DNA from 2 places in the Variovorax sp. PAMC28562 genome. Region 1 is predicted to be linked to the other one. Evidence: riboswitches for the same ligand, from Rfam matches in the RefSeq annotation. Region 1 holds a riboswitch; the other holds the start of a gene.

Region 1 (7,652 bases):
CGACGCGGGGCCGGTGACGGATGGCCATTGGCAGCACTTCTACGTCGACCACCCGTGCACTGCCATCGGCCCACTTGGGCCGCACACCCAACAACGCGAAAGCCTGCGCCACGTCTTCACCGCCCGTGCGCATGGTGCTGGTGCCCCATACCGACAGCCCGACCTCGCCGGGCATCGTGCCGTGGTCCTGCAGATGGCGTTCGATGAGCCGTTCGGCGGCGGCCGCACCCATGGCGTAGGCCGTGGGTGTCGGTACGGCGCGGGTATCGACGCTGTAGAAATTACGCCCCGTCGGCAGCACGTCGGGCCGGCCACGCGATGGCGCACCGCTCGGACCGGGCGGCACGAAGCGACCGGAGAGTCCGCGTAGCAACTGCGTCATCTCTTGCGGGCCGCAAGCGTCGAGCCGGGGGAGCAGTACTTGGCGCAGGCGTTGCAGCACCGGGGCGGTGTGTGGCCAGGCTGTCGCATCGAATGCCTCCGGATCGGCCTTTGGTGTAGCTTGATCGGACATCACCTGTTCGGCCACCAGACGCGAGGCCAACCTTTCCAACCGTTCGCGTGTGTGTCCGGCGTGACGCCAGACATCGTCGCTGAGCTGCTGCAGCGCCGGCGGGCGCGGTCCCTGCCACGGCGCGGCCCAGTCCGGGCCGAGCACGTTGAACCCGTCCACCCCGTCGAGTGCCAAGTCTTGTGCCAGTGCCAGCAGCAGACTTTTCTGACCCGCCACCGTGCCTGCTGAAAAGCGCGCTAGCGCGACCAGCGTGTCGATGCGTTGCCGGCCCTGTGGAGAGCTGCCGAGGGTGTGCAGGCCGTCGCGAATTTGCGATTCCTTGATCTCGCAAAGATAAGCGTCCAGCCCCTTCAACAGGCTGTCGCGTGCGGTGTCGTCTGCCGGTCGGGCAAAGCCCAGCTCCTCGTGCAAGCCTTCCCGCAGCGTGCGTTCGAGGATGTCCTCACGCAGCCGCCGCGCGCGCCGCGGGTCGAGCGACAAGGCCTCGTAGTACTCGTCCATCTGGCGCTCGATCTGCTGCAGCGGGCCGTAGGTCTCGGCGCGCGTCATGGCAGGCATCAGGTGGTCGATGATCACGGCCTGGGTGCGTCGCTTGGCCTGGCTGCCTTCGCCGGGGTCGTTGACGATGAAGGGGTACAGGTGCGGCAGCGGGCCGAGGATGGCATCGGGCCAGCAGGCTGCGCTCAGCGCCACGCTCTTGCCGGGCAACCATTCGAGGTTGCCGTGCGTGCCGACATGCACCATCGCATCCACCGCGAAGGCGCGACGCAACCAAAAATAAAACGCCAGGTAATGGTGCGGTGGCACCAGCTCGGCGTCGTGATAGCTGGCCGACAAATCCATGTCGCGTCCGCGCGCCGGCTGGATGCCGACGAAGACATGGCCGAAGCGCAGACCGGCGATGGTGAAACGACCGCTGCGCAGCGTGGGGTCCTGTTCCGGCGCGCCCCAAAGGGCGTTGACGGCAGCGCGGCTGTCGGCTGGCAGCAAAAGGAAGTCTTCCAGGTAATCAGCCATGGCGAAACTCTGAGCGGCGGGCCGGGCGTCGTTGGCAACACGGTCGTTGGTGATGCCGCGCAACAGCGAAGCGATCAGCGCGTCACCGCTGGCCGGCAATTCTCCGGTGGCGTAGCCTGCCGCTTGCAGCGCATGCAGCGCAGCCACGGTCGAGGCGGGTGTGTCGAGCCCCACGCCGTTGGCAATGCGTGAATCGTCGATCGGGTAATTCGCCAAGATCAGCGCTATGCGCTTGTCGGCATTGGGCTTCTCGCGCAGCACGCACCAGCGGCGCGCCAGTTCGGCCACGAAGGCCATGCGCTCGGGTTCGGCTTCGTAGCGCACCACGTCGAGTTCGGTGCGTTCGCAACGCCAGGCCATGCCCTTGAAGCTGATGGCGCGCGTAAGGATGCGGCCGTCGACCTCGGGCAGAACCACCTGCATGGCCAGGTCGCGCGGCGCCAGACCGTGTGCGTCCGCCAGCCACTGCTCATGCGAGCAGCCGGCGGTGATAAGTTGCAACACAGGGGCATCGCCGGCCAGGGTCGCGGGCGCTGTATCCGCATCTCTTGCATCGCCCAGATCGCTGCCGTCGATCGACGCGGTGGCAAAGTTGGTCGCGTTCAGCACGATCGCCACGGCGTGTTCCGCGACCAGCGCTTGCACCGCGGCATGGCTTTCAGGGTTCTTGAGGGAATCGACGGCAAGAGCCACTGCGTTAAGGCCGGCGGTGGCCAGCGCCTCCAACATCACATCGAAAACCGCCGTGTTGCCGGCGAGCAAATGGGCGCGGTAGAACAGCAGCAGGGCCACGGGTGCGCCCGATTTCCACGGTGTGCGGCAGGTGATGGCCTGGGGCTCGTACCGCACGGCGCTGGGCAACGGCACCGGCACCGGCGGCCGCTCGCCCAGGCCGAATGCGGCATGGCCGATCAGCGAAAAAAAGGCCTTTGCGTTGTCGCGCCCGCCTTCGCGCAGGCAGCGCCACAGGTGGCGGCAATCGTCTTGCGGTGCGGTGCTGCGGATCAGTAGTTGCGCGTCCTCGAAGGCATCACCCGAGAACATCGCCAGCCACTGGCCCCGCTCGCGCGCAAGCGACATCGCACGTTCCACCACGTAAGCCCAGTCGCTGGGGCTGCCGAGATGGTCGATCACGATCACGCGGGCATGGCGCAGCACGTCGTCGACGTACATGTCGACGGAGGCTGGCTGGCGCAGCCACATCAGGTTGGCCAGGCGAACGCTGGGGTAGTCGGGGCCGAGCTGGGCGGCCACATCGGCGAGCAGCGAGAGCGTGGTGTCCGCCGCGCTCAGCACCACGATCGAGGCGGGCGTCTGCTCGACGCGCACGACGCCCTGGCCACCGTCTTCAACGTGGCCGCCCGGGCGTGTGGACATCAGGTGCATGAGAGTCCTTGGGTGATTTCAGGAATGAACGCTGGCCGACAGGTCGCGGTCCAGTTCGGCCTGCAGCACTGCAGCGTCCAGACCGGCGCCGATCAGCACCAGGCGCGACTGGCGCATCTCGTCGCCGCGCCACGCCCGGTCGAAGTAACTGTCGAAGCGCGTGCCCACGCCCTGAATCACCAGTCGCATGGCCGCACCGGGCAGCGAGACAAATCCCTTGACGCGGTAGATCTCGTGGCGTTCGACCAGGTCTTGCAGCACCGTCAGCAGCCGCGCCCGATCGAGCACCTGCAAACTCACCGAGACGGAATCGAAGGCATCGTGGTCATGGTCTTCTTCCGCGTCATGGTGCGTCTTGCGCTGGTCGATCACGTCTTCGACCGCACGCTCCAGGCCCAGCAACACGCCCAGGTCGATGCGGCCATGCTGCGCATGCAGCAGCTTCACGCCCGGTGCGGTTTCCAGGCGGATGGCAGCTTCGACGCCGGCCAGCGCGGCAGTGTCCATGCCGTCGGTCTTGTGCACGATCACCAGGTCGGCGGTGGCAAGCTGGTCTTCGAACAACTCGTGCAATGGCGAGTCGTGGTCCAGGTTGTCGTCGGCGCGGCGCTGGGCATCGACCGCCACCGGATCGTCGGCGAAGCGGCCGGCCGCCACGGCAGGCGCATCCACCACCGCGATCACGGCATCGACGGTGAAGGCGTTGCGCAACGCGGGCCACTGGAAGGCCTGTACCAGCGGCTTGGGCAACGCCAGGCCCGAGGTCTCGATCACCAGGTAGTCGATCTGGTCGCGGCGCGCTGCAAGCTGCTCCATCACCGGGGCAAACTCTTCCTGCACGGTGCAGCACAAGCACCCGTTGGCCAATTCGAACAACTGGCCGTTGGGCGCGCCGGTCTCGTCGCAACCGATGCCGCAGCCTTTCAGCAATTCGCCGTCGATGCCTAGCTCGCCGAACTCGTTGACGATCACTGCGATGCGCAGGCCTTGGGCGTTTTGCAGCAGGTGACGCAGCAGAGTGGTCTTGCCACTGCCGAGAAAACCCGTGACGATGGTGGCGGGGATCTTGCGGGATTGCATGGTCGATTCCTGGATGGGCTGAGTGAGCGTAGAGAAGTCAGGCAAGCGACGAAGTGACTAGTCCTCGATGCCGCGTTGTGCCGGCACACCTGCCTTGAAGTGGTGTTTGATCAATGCCATTTCGGTCACTGAATCGGCGATATCGATCATTTCCTGCGGCGCATTGCGGCCAGTGAGCACCACATGCACATGCGATGGGCGCTCACGCAGGCAGGCCAGTACCGGGTCGAGCGACATCCAGCCATAGCGCAGCGGATACATGATTTCGTCGAGCACCACCAGGGAGTGCGCGCCGGCTCGCACTGTGGCCTCGGCACGGGCCCAACCCGCGCGCGCGAGTTCGGCCGAATGTTCCAAGTCGCGGCTCTTCCAGCTAAAGCCGTCGCCCAGACCTTCGATAGGCATGCCCAGTTGCTCGAATAAGCGGTGCTCGCCAAAGCGCGCCGTGGGCACTTTCATGAACTGGTAGATCTTGACTGTTTCGCCTTGGCCGGCAGCGCGCAGCGCGAGCCCGAACGCGGCTGTGCTCTTGCCTTTGCCGGGGCCGGTGTGCACGGTGACGCGGCCGTGCGACGCACCCTGTGGTGGTTGGGTGTCGGGCAAGGGCTGCAGTGCTCGCTCGGTGGACATTGCGGACAAGGTCATGGCTTGAACATCGCGGCGATGGCCAGTGGGTTGCTCGGAAAGTACAGGTGCATGAACGAAGCGAACAAGCGGCCTTGGTGGAACACGGCTTCGGCCCGACCCTGCTGGCGCTGAGCCACGGTGTGCAGCGTGGCCGGCAACGTTGTCGCAATGCGTCCATGGTGGAAGGTATGGCCACGCACCTGGCCTTGAGGCAGCATCAGGCTGTGCATGCCGAGGTTGACGAGCCTATCGGTCATGACGCCCTGGCCGGGCAGCAGGCCCATCATCGGCGAGCTGTGGCCTGCCTTGTCGCTGAGCGTCTCCAGCAGTGCCAGCATGCCGCCGCACTCTGCGACCAGGGGCCGGCCAGCAGCGTGGTGTGCATGGACGGATTGGCGCGTGACGGTGTTGTTCGCCAATGCCTGCAAGTGCAATTCCGGATAACCGCCGGGCAGGTACAGCGCTTGAGCTGCAGTCGGCACCGGCTCGTTGGCTAACGGCGAGAAGAAGCACAGCCGTGCGCCCAAGGCACGCAGGGTATCGAGATTAGCGGGGTATAGAAATGAAAAGGCAGCGTCTCGCGCAATGGCAATGGTGGTGCCGCTCAGCAGTGCCGGCAGCGCTAGATTGTCCGAGGCGAGCGGTGCCTCGAATTGAACAACCGGCGGGATGGGCAACTCCCCGTTCTCGCCGAGCGCCCGTGCGGCAGCTGCAATCCGCTCGGCCATGTCACCGACTTCTGCAGCCTGCACCAGCCCTAAGTGACGCGCGGGCAAACCGTAGTTTCCGCCACGCGGCAGCGTGCCATACCAAGTCATGCCGGCAGGCAAGCTTTCCCGCAACATCTGCGCATGGCTCGAGCTGCCGACTCGGTTGGCCAGCACGCCGGTCAGTTGCAGGCCGGCTCTGTAAGTGGCGAGCCCGTGCGCCACGGCACCGAAGGTTTGCGCCATCGCCGAGGCATCGATCACGGCCAACAGCGGCAGGCCGAAACGCAATGCGAGATCGGCACTCGACGGCGTCCCGTCATGCAAACCCATCACGCCTTCGACCAGAATTAGATCGGCCTGAATGGCGGCGTCGTAGAGCAATTCAGCGCAGTGCGCTTCGCCACCCATCCACAGGTCGAGCTGCTGCACTGGCGCGCCGCTGGCGCACTCCAGCACCATGGGGTCGAGAAAGTCTGGGCCGGTTTTAAACACCCGCACGCGGCGGCCTCGGCTGCGGTGCCAGTGCGCCAGCGCGGCGGTGACCGTGGTCTTGCCTTGGCCCGAAGCCGGGGCAGTGATCATCAGTGCGCGGCAGGACACGGCAGTGGCTGCGCTCATCCCGTGACCTCCGTTTGGACGGGGACAGCGTTTCGGACCCTGCGTAGATGCATGGCGTCGCCATCGCCCACAAACTGGCGGAGCAGCGTCACCTCAAGCGACCTGAAAGGGAAATGAATGATGATGGAAACACCGCACTGGACATGCTCGCCCGCTTCCCCGCAGGCATGCACCGCAAGGCGCATCATTCGCATGACGCGCCACCTCATTGGCCGGTATCCGGGCTGGCGAAGACGACCCGTATTCCCTTCCCGGGCCGTCGCTTGCGCGGCGTTCACCTAGTGGGCACTTAATACGAGCTGCAAGCACTGGGCTTGCGTCCGCTTACCGTTGCGGGGGCAGCTCAGGTTCGGGCGCCGAAGCGTGTCCACTCAGACATACACAGCATCCCATCCTGATTCCCGTTGAACTGCTTTGACCTGAAAACCAAAGCGAGCACCAACCGTTAAATTATAGGGGAGCCTGCCTTGGTGACCTCACCCAAACGGCCCGCACCTGCAGCGCGCCATAGCGCATGCGGGCCGACTTCAGTGCAATGCCCATAGCGGCCATACGCTTCAAAGCAACGCCCAGCCGATTCTTAAAAAATCGCCGGTATCGACACCCACACCGCGCTCTAGCGACTGCCGCCCAGCGCGGGCACCGTCACCGCCCCCACATGCAGCGTGCGACCCGCACCCAGCCCGGCCACCACCAGCGCCACGCCGAGCCCCACGAACAGCCACGCCGCCGCCGCGAACCCACCGGTCCACCCGCGCAGCAGACCCACCAGCAGCGGGCCGAGGGCCGCGACCACATAGCCCACGCCTTGCGCCATGCCCGACAGGTGCGCCGCCACATGTGCATCGGGCGAGCGCAGCACGATGAAGGTCAACGCCAGTGCAAATGAGCCGCCTTGCGCAATGCCGAGCAGCACGGCCCAGACCCAGATGCCCGACAGCGGCGCCAGCAGGCAGCCCAGCATGGCCGCGACGATGAGCACGGCCAGCACCACGGCCACGCCGACCTGATTGCGGAACTTGACTGCGATGGCCGGCACGACGAGGCAGGTGATCACCTGCGTGATGATCGACAGCGACAGAACGTAGCCTGCTGCCGCATCGCCAAGGCCACGCTCCCTCAGGATTGGCGCGAGCCAGCTCATGACGATGTACGCGAGAGCCGATTGCAGTCCCATGAAGAAAGTGACCTGCCACGCCAGCTTGTCGCGCCACAGGCCACGCACGGTGTAGGCAGCTTCGCTGGCGACTGGAGCCAGCGACCATGCTTGCGGCGCCCACAGCAGGGTGACCACGCCGGCCGGCACGGCCCACATCGCCAGCGCCCAGGTCCATCCGCCGCCCATGGCATGTTCGAGCGGCACGGTGAAGCCGGCCGCGGCAGCGGCACCGCCACAGACCGCCATGGTGTAAAGGCCCATCATCAGCGCGGCCTGCTTTGCGAAGTCGCGCTTGACCAGGCCCGACAGCAGCACGTTCGACACTGCAATGCCGGCGGCCGCGATGGCCGATGCGACGAACAGCAGCCCGACACTGCCGCTGCCGCGCAGCAAGGTGCCGACAAAGATCAGCGCCATGCAGCCGAGCAGCGTTCGCTCGGTGCCGAAGCGGCGGCCCAGCGATGGCGCCAACGGCGCGAAGACGCCGAGGCAGACCACGGGCAAGGTCGTCAGCAAGCTCGCTGCGGTGGACGACAAGCCG
Region 2 (7,652 bases), 650 kb from region 1:
ACCAGCGCCATGCGCATCGCGCCGAGCGGCAAGCCGAGGCTGCGAGCCGTGGCCTCGCCGAGCGCAAGGCCATCGAGCACCGGCGCCAACGCCCATGCGCACACAAGGCACACCACCGCCAACACAGCCATCACCCCGCAAGCGCTCCAGCCGATGAGGCCGGTGCTACCGAGCATGAAGGCCTGAATGGCCTGGAGCAGGTCGGCCGAGGCAATGGTGATGAGATCCTTGGCCGCGCCGAGCACCACGCCGACGATCACGCCGGCCAGCAACAGCCGCAACGTTTGCTGCACGCCGCGCGCCAGCAGCAGCGTGAGCAGCACCGCCAGCACAGCGCCGACGAAGGCCGCACCGGTGAGGCCGAGCCGGACCACCCAATGCGTACTGGCCGGCGAGGCCCCGAACACGACCAGCGCGACGGCCACGCCGAGCGATGCGCCCGAGGCGCTGCCAAGCAGGTAAGGGTCGGCCAACGGATTGCGAAAGAGCCCTTGCGCAACGGCGCCGGCCAGGCCGAGCAAAGCGCCTGCGAGCCACGCACCGAGCGTGCGCGGCAGCCGGATCTCGCGGACGATCTGCAATGCGACCGGATCTCGCCAGGCGGCGACCACACTCTCGAAACCGGTGCTGCCGATGCCGATGCCGACCACCACGAGCACAAGACCCAACGCGAGCAGAACAACGCCCAGCGTGAGGGCGCGGCGGTGCTGATCGACTTGAGTGATGCTCATCGTTGTTGCGTCATTTCGACGGGTCCACGATGCACTGCGCCATCAAACGGGCTGCCTCGCCCATGCGCGGGCCGGGCCGCACCAGCACGTCGGACTGCGCCGCAGTGAAGCGGCAAATGTGCCTGTCGCGCACGGCACGAATCAGCGACCAGCCGGGCCGTTGTTCCAGCACTTGCGCGCTGCGCTCGCCGACCATGATGAGGTCCGGATTGGCGCGAACGACGTACTCCGGGTTGAGCTTGGGAAACGGCCCGAGCGCCGCCGGGACGATGTTCTGCACGCCCAGCCGCGTCAGCGTCTCGCCGATGAAAGAGCTTTCACCGGCTGCATACGGCGTGCTTTCGATCTCGAAGTAAACGCGCGTCCGCCTGGCTTCGGGCGGTAGCGACTGCGCCGCAGCCGACACGCTGAAATCGATGGCACGCCACACGCGCTGCGCATCGTCGGCGCCGAGCATCTGGCCGAGCGCATCGAGCACACGCCGCACGCCGGCATGGTTCTTCGGCTCCAGCACCAGCACCTTGAGCCCGAGTTGCTCCAGCCGCTGTGTGACGCGCGACGACTTGGCGAGCAGCACCACGTCGGGCTTGAGCGCGACGATGGCTTCGACGTTCGGGTCGAGGCCACCGCCCACTTGCGGCAACGCGCGCACCAGCTCGGGTGAATTCGAATAGCGATCGACACCGACGAGTCGGCTGCATGCGCCGAGTGCGCAGACCGATTCGGTGAGCGATGGCAGCAGCGCGACGATGCGTTGCGGCGGCTGCGGAAAGTCGACGGCGACGCCGCGTTCGTCGGTGACGACGACGGCATGCGCCGGCAGCGATGCCACAAACATCAGCGCCATCGGCACGCAGATGGTCCAGAGCGCCGTGATGATCTTGTTCATGTCCGTCAAACCGGCCGCGCCGGTGCCTTCAACGTCAGCGGCAAGCCGGCCACCATCAGCGTGACGCGATCGCATGCTGCGGCCATTTCCTGGTTGAGCCGGCCCAACGCATCGACGAAAGCACGCGTTTCACCGCCCAATGGGATGACGCCGAGGCCGATCTCGTTGCCGACCAGCACGATCGGGCCGCGCGCGCCGCGCAAGGCAGCGACGAGCATTGCAATACGCTGGGTCGCGTCGATTGCTAAGGCCATGTCCGCCCCCGGACCGCCCGACGTGTACGGCATGTGGGGCGTGTGGGGCATCAGCAGGTGGGTAAGCCACAGCGTAAGACAGTCGACCACCACCATCGTATCGGCAGCGGAATGCGCAACGATGGCCTCGGCCAGTGCGGAAGACTCTTCGACAGTTGACATCGCTGGCAAGCGAAGAGCGCGGTCCTGCCGGTGTCGCAGGATGCGCGCGCGCATCTCGTCGTCGTGCGCCTGCGCCGTCGCCACCATCACCGCGCGGTGATCGGATGACGCAGCGAGCCAGTCGACCGCCCGCTGCTCGGCGAGTCGCGACTTGCCGCTCCTCTGGCCGCCGAGAATGAACTCGCGCGGCCGGTCTGCGCGTTCGTCGGGGTACGAGGAATGCGGCATCGTCAGCGGCAAGCCATTGCGCAGACCGTCGTCATGGCGTTCAGTGTGGCTGCCACTTGACACCCACATAGACAGCACGGCCCGGAGTTGCGTAGCCATCGACCAGCTGGTAGTTTTTGTCACCCAAGTTGTCGACGCGCGCCAAAAGCGTCACGTCGCGAACAATCTCGGTGCTCGCACTGAGATTGAACAGCGTGTAACCACCGAGCGTCTTTTTGTTGGCCGCATCCGCATAGCGAAAGCCCGAGGCCTGAACTTCGGCACCCAAGGTCCATCCGGCAACACGCCAGTCAGCACCCAGCGTGGCATGCCGACGCGAGCGCAGGGCCAGCAGCTTGTCTGTCTCGGCGTCCTTCGGGTCCTGGAAGTCGAGCGAACCGCGCAGCGTCACGTCGCCGATGTGATGGCTGCCTGCAAGGGTAACGCCCCGCAGCACGGCGCGGGCGGTGTTCGCGTAGCAACCGAAGCCGGAGCTGCACGCGGTCGAGTCATTGTCGAAAGTGATGAGATTTCGCACGCGATTGCGGTAGGCCACGATGCTGCCTGTTGTCGCGGCATCGGCGTATCGCAATCCGATCTCGGCGTTGAGCGAAGTCTCGGGCTGCAGGCCCGCGTTGCCGTATTCGCTGAAGCGCTGGTACAGGGTGGGTGCGCGGAATGCCGTGCCAGCGGAAGCGGTCGCACGCCAGTTCTGCGCAAACGAATAGCCGTAGGCTGCGCTGCCGGTGGTCTTGCCACCGAACTCGCTGTCGTTGTCATGACGCACGTTAAGTTGCAGCGAATGAGCGCCCTGATTGAAACCGTAGCCGAGCGCCAGCGCGTCTTGTGAGCGCTTCCTGAAGATGGTGGTGCTGAAGCTGTCCAGTGCCGGGTTGAAGAGCTTGTCTTCACGACGCTCCAGCGCCGCGGTGAACAGGCTGGCGCCGAGGCGGTACTCGTTTTGGAACAGGTAGTTGCGCAGCTGCGTTTGCGTGATGTAAGCCGACGGCGTCGTTTCGTATCGCGAGTTTGAGTCGGTCACCGAAAGCTTGGTGCTGTAGGCCTCTGTCCACTGCGCCGACCAACTCAGGCCGGCGGTGCGCAAATGGTAGAGGTTGCGGTCGTTCACCGGCTGCTTCGGGTCGTAGCCATAGTTGTCGTAGCCCGAATTGGTTTCGCTTTCGAGCACCGTGGCGTCGATCCGCTGCTGCGCGTTGATCTGGTAGCCGAGTCGCACGTTAGCCGAGCTCGCATGGTAGTAGTCCTTGTCCGGATCATGGCTGGCGACCGATCGCGTGCGTACGTCGAACCCAGCGTTTTCCTGGTACGCCGCGCCGATCGAATAGTCGAAAGCGCCGGCCGAACCACTGACGCCGGCCTGCGATGTACGCAAGCCCTTGCTGCCGAAACCGAAGCCGACATACGGACTGGCAACCCCTTCGCCGCGCCGCGTGAAGAGCTGGATCACGCCGCCAATGGCGTCCGAGCCGTAGACCGCAGCGGCCGGGCCTCGCAGCACTTCAATGCGGTCGATCTGCGCCAGTGGAATGCTTTCCCACGTGGCACCGCCGGTCGACTGCGAATCGACACGCACGCCATCGACATACACAGCCGTGAAACGCGTGTCGGCGCCGCGAAGGAACACGCTGGTTGCGTTGCCGACACCACCGTTGCGCGTGATCTCGACGCCGGGCAAACGTGCCAACACGTCGGCAACGCCGACGGCGCCGCTGCGCTCGATCGTTTCGCGGTCGACGATCGACACATCAGCGACCAATTTAGACAGGGGCTGCGGTACGCGGGTCGCGGTGACCACCGTTTCGCTGAGCGATGGCGGGCTTTGTGCGAGCGCAAGGAGTGGCACTTGCAGCAAGGCGGCAAGCAGGAGAACACTGGTTTTCATTTGAGAGGACCGGATAGCAATGCCCGTCACCGGCTTCCCCGCCGGTGGTTGAGCGTAATGGCCGGCTGCGCGCACCACCCAACGTTGACGCGCGCGGCTTGCCGCTTCGTTGGCCGGTATCCGGGCTGACAGAGTGCTCGACCCGCCTTCCCAGGCGCCTGTTTCAGGGCGCCCAGTGGCTGCTGGGGAAAGTGATGTCGGCGCGTGAACGCCGGCATCGTCTGTTTGACCGTTGCGGGGGCAGCGCAGGTGGCTTCGGTCTTCGTTGTGGTGAAGACCGCGACTCCTGCTTCCCGTTGAACTGCGCCGCGTGAACCACGGCGCGAGCACCAACGGGCCGGATTCTAAATTGAAAGAACTTGCAATCGCGGGAACCTACAATCCAGACCCATGTCCGCCGCCAGTCCCATTGACCAGATCGCCGACCGAGTCGAGCGCCTCCTGGTTCGCCACGAAGAGGTGCAACGCACCAATGCGCTGTTGCAGGAACAGGTCGATGCGCTGACGCGGGAGCGCGACGCGCTCAAATCGCGGCTCGCGGCTGCCCGAACGCGTATCGACGCGCTGCTAGATCGGCTGCCGGCCGACCCACCCTCTCCTGAAGATTCCGCCGCATGAAGCAGATAGAAGTACAGATCATGGGCCAGAGCTACTTGCTCGGCTGCCCCGCAGACGGCGAGTCGCAATTGCGCAGCGCGGTCGACCACGTCGACGCTGCCATGTGCAAGATTCGCGATGCCGGCAAGGTGAAGGCGCGCGACCGCATCGCCGTGCTGGCCTCGCTGAATATCGCATTCGATTTGATTCAGGCGCAGGCCGCATCCGCATCTGCTGCCGAGGTCGCGGTCGCCCCCGTCGCCGCAGCCGCGAGCCCGGTCGCACCGCTCTTGCCGATGGCCACGCCCTCAGATACAGCGAATCACGCCGAGCTGGACGACCCACGCCTGCCGCAACTTTTGCAGCGCCTCGACAATGCCCTCGCGGGCGATGGACATTTGCTCTGATGGCCTACACAGCGAGCGTGGAGCTGGCGTAGACTCTTCCTCGTCTGCGGTGTTGTCGAACTTAATATTTCCTTGTTCCAATGCTCTCCGGAGCCGGGCTTGGTACATCGCTAGGTAGGCGTGATCATCTCGCGTTAGATGAACCCGAAGCCCTGCTGCCCTCGCCCACCTGAACCCTGGTTCAGGATGCGGGTTCGGCTCCATTCGCAGACACCTATTCGAAGCAACGGCCCCGAGATCCTTAGGATCCCGGGGCCGTTTTTTTGGGTGCGGGTCTGTTCTCGAGGTCAGCGCGAGAACAACGCCTTGTGCTGCTCCCGCAGCAGCGCCTTCTGAACCTTGCCCATGGCGTTTCGCGGCAGTTCGGCGACGACGCCTCGACCGATTTTTCGACCTGCACTGCGGTACGCGCGCCGGGCTCCAGATCGAGCGCATCGAGCAGGTTGGCGATCATGGCGCTGGCGCGTTCGAGATCCCGCCACGACCAGAACAAGCCGCGTCAAAAATCGGGAGCGCGTTTGGCGAGAAAGGCGGCAATGCCTTCGCGGTGCTCGGGAGAATCAGCGTAGTCGTACGCGCCCCGCAGCAGGCCCTGAACCTCGCTCGATACCGACTCGTTCAAGGCAGCGAAAGTGCGCTTGTTGAATCGCGCGGCCTGTGGTGCCAGCGCCGCGATTCGCAGCGCATGGTCGCGCGCGGCGACGGGCACCTCCGCGTCGGGCAGTACATGCAGCAAAAAGCCGGCGTCGTACAAGCGTGCGGCGCTGTGCACGCCGGCCGCCAGCAGCATGTCGCGCGCGAGCACGTCACCCATCGAACCGTGTACCAACGCGGCTTCGCGCGGCGCCATCGGGAAGCCCAGCTTGGCGATCGGTGCGCCGAACTTCGCGGAGACGCCTGCGATGCGGATGTCGCAGCAGCTCGCGATCTCCAGGCCGGCGCCCATACAAGCGCCTTCGATCTGCGCGACCAATGGCACGCGGCAGTCGAGCATCGCCTGCAGCGCGGTCCACACCTCGTCCTCGTGGAAAGCGCGGAGCCGCTCGGTGTCGAATCGAAACGACGGGTACTCCGAGATGTCGCCACCCGCGCAAAAGGCGCTGCCGGCACCGCGCACGACGATGCACCGCAAGCCTTCGTCGATGCCGACAACGGCGAACACGTCCCGCAGTTCGCGCCACATGGCACGCGTCATCGCATTCAGCCTGGATGCGTTCGTGAGCGTGACCCATGCGACGCGGCCCTCGCGCTGTAGAGAGACCGAGGCGCTCACCGCAACCGTCATTCGAGCTTGGCCCCCGAGGCTTTCACGACGCCAGCCCAGCGCTTGATTTCGCTGCTGACGAAAGCGCCGTATTGCGGCCCGACCAGGTTCGGAAACTGCGCCATGTCCACGTCCCTCTCCTATGACGTCGTGACCCGTGCCGGCACCGGGCGCCGCGCGGCCCACAACCAGAGGCCGATGCCGAAGAGCACCATCGGCACGCAGAGCCATTGGCCCTGGCTCAGGTTGAGCGCCCGCAGGCCGAGAAAGTCGTCCGGCTCGCGAAAGAACTCGGCGATGAAACGGAAGATGCCGTAGCCGATCAGGAACATCGCCGCCACCTGGCCTTGCTTGCGTTCCTTGCGCGCATAGAGCCACAGCAGCACGAACAGCAGAATGCCTTCGAGCAGGAACTGATACACCTGCGACGGATGCCGCGGGAGCATCGAGCCGCTCTGCGGAAACACCATGCCCCACGGCAGATCGGGGCTGCTGAAGCGGCCCCACAGCTCGCCGTTGATGAAGTTGCCGACGCGCCCCGCCGCCAGCCCCAACGGCACGCACGGCGCGATGAAATCCATCACCTGCCAGAACGGACGTGCCCGCGAATGGGAATACCAGATCATGGAAGCGATGACGCCGAGCATGCCGCCGTGAAAGCTCATCCCACCCTGCCAAACGAAGAAGATTTCGAGCGGATGCGTCAGGTAGTAGCCGGGTTTGTAGAAGAGGCAATAACCCAGCCGGCCGCCGACGATGACACCCATCACACCGAGAAACAGCATGTCCTCGATGTCTTTGCGCGCCCATGCCGCTGCGCTATCGAGCGATCGGTATGGCTCGTGACGCAGGCGCCGCGTCGCCAGAAAAAAGAAGAGCGCGAATGCGGCCAGATAGGTCAGGCCATACCAGTGGATGGCGATCGGTCCGAGCTGGAGGGCAACGGGGTTGATCTGCGGATACATGAGCATGCGGACATTGTGCCGCGCCCTGCCGCCATGTTCGAGTCGGCGTCGGGCGTATCGCTGCGGTCGAACTCAGCCGCCGCCCCGCTGCCGCACGAACGCCACGAAGCGCGCCAGCGCCGCGTTGGTATTTTGCGCAGGCCACACCAGGCTCGTCTCGCAGCCCGGCAACACAGGTGACGACTTGCGCCGCGTTGCGGATGCCAGTTCCTCTGCTTTCCTATAAACCACGCCGGCACGACGGAATTGCGTCACGCTCTGCGGCACCCACGC

Evidence for each region. A riboswitch is a leader RNA that binds a small molecule or an ion and turns the genes downstream of it on or off. The one in region 1 is predicted to bind cobalamin.
Region 2: another riboswitch for cobalamin. It lies ahead of H7F36_RS19055 (TonB-dependent receptor domain-containing protein); the one in region 1 lies ahead of H7F36_RS00080 (cobyrinate a,c-diamide synthase).

The regions. Positions count from the first base shown of each region.
Region 1 covers NZ_CP060296.1:24,003-31,654, reverse strand. The annotation lists gene cobN (cobaltochelatase subunit CobN) at 1-2,917, opposite strand, end outside; gene cobW (cobalamin biosynthesis protein CobW) at 2,936-3,997, opposite strand; gene cobO (cob(I)yrinic acid a,c-diamide adenosyltransferase) at 4,055-4,642, opposite strand; gene H7F36_RS00080 (cobyrinate a,c-diamide synthase) at 4,639-5,952, opposite strand; cobalamin riboswitch at 6,145-6,410, opposite strand; gene H7F36_RS00075 (CynX/NimT family MFS transporter) at 6,569-7,652, opposite strand, start outside.
Region 2 covers NZ_CP060296.1:4,067,844-4,075,495, forward strand. The annotation lists gene H7F36_RS19040 (FecCD family ABC transporter permease) at 1-731, opposite strand, end outside; gene H7F36_RS19045 (ABC transporter substrate-binding protein) at 742-1,578, opposite strand; gene H7F36_RS19050 (bifunctional adenosylcobinamide kinase/adenosylcobinamide-phosphate guanylyltransferase) at 1,626-2,264, opposite strand; gene H7F36_RS19055 (TonB-dependent receptor domain-containing protein) at 2,305-4,146, opposite strand; cobalamin riboswitch at 4,240-4,495, opposite strand; gene H7F36_RS19060 (cell division protein ZapB) at 4,537-4,764, shown strand; gene H7F36_RS19065 (cell division protein ZapA) at 4,761-5,150, shown strand; gene H7F36_RS19070 (enoyl-CoA hydratase/isomerase family protein) at 5,650-6,423, opposite strand; partial or broken gene H7F36_RS22330 (tripartite tricarboxylate transporter substrate binding protein) at 6,432-6,536, opposite strand; gene lgt (prolipoprotein diacylglyceryl transferase) at 6,555-7,385, opposite strand; gene H7F36_RS19080 (LysR family transcriptional regulator) at 7,452-7,652, opposite strand, start outside.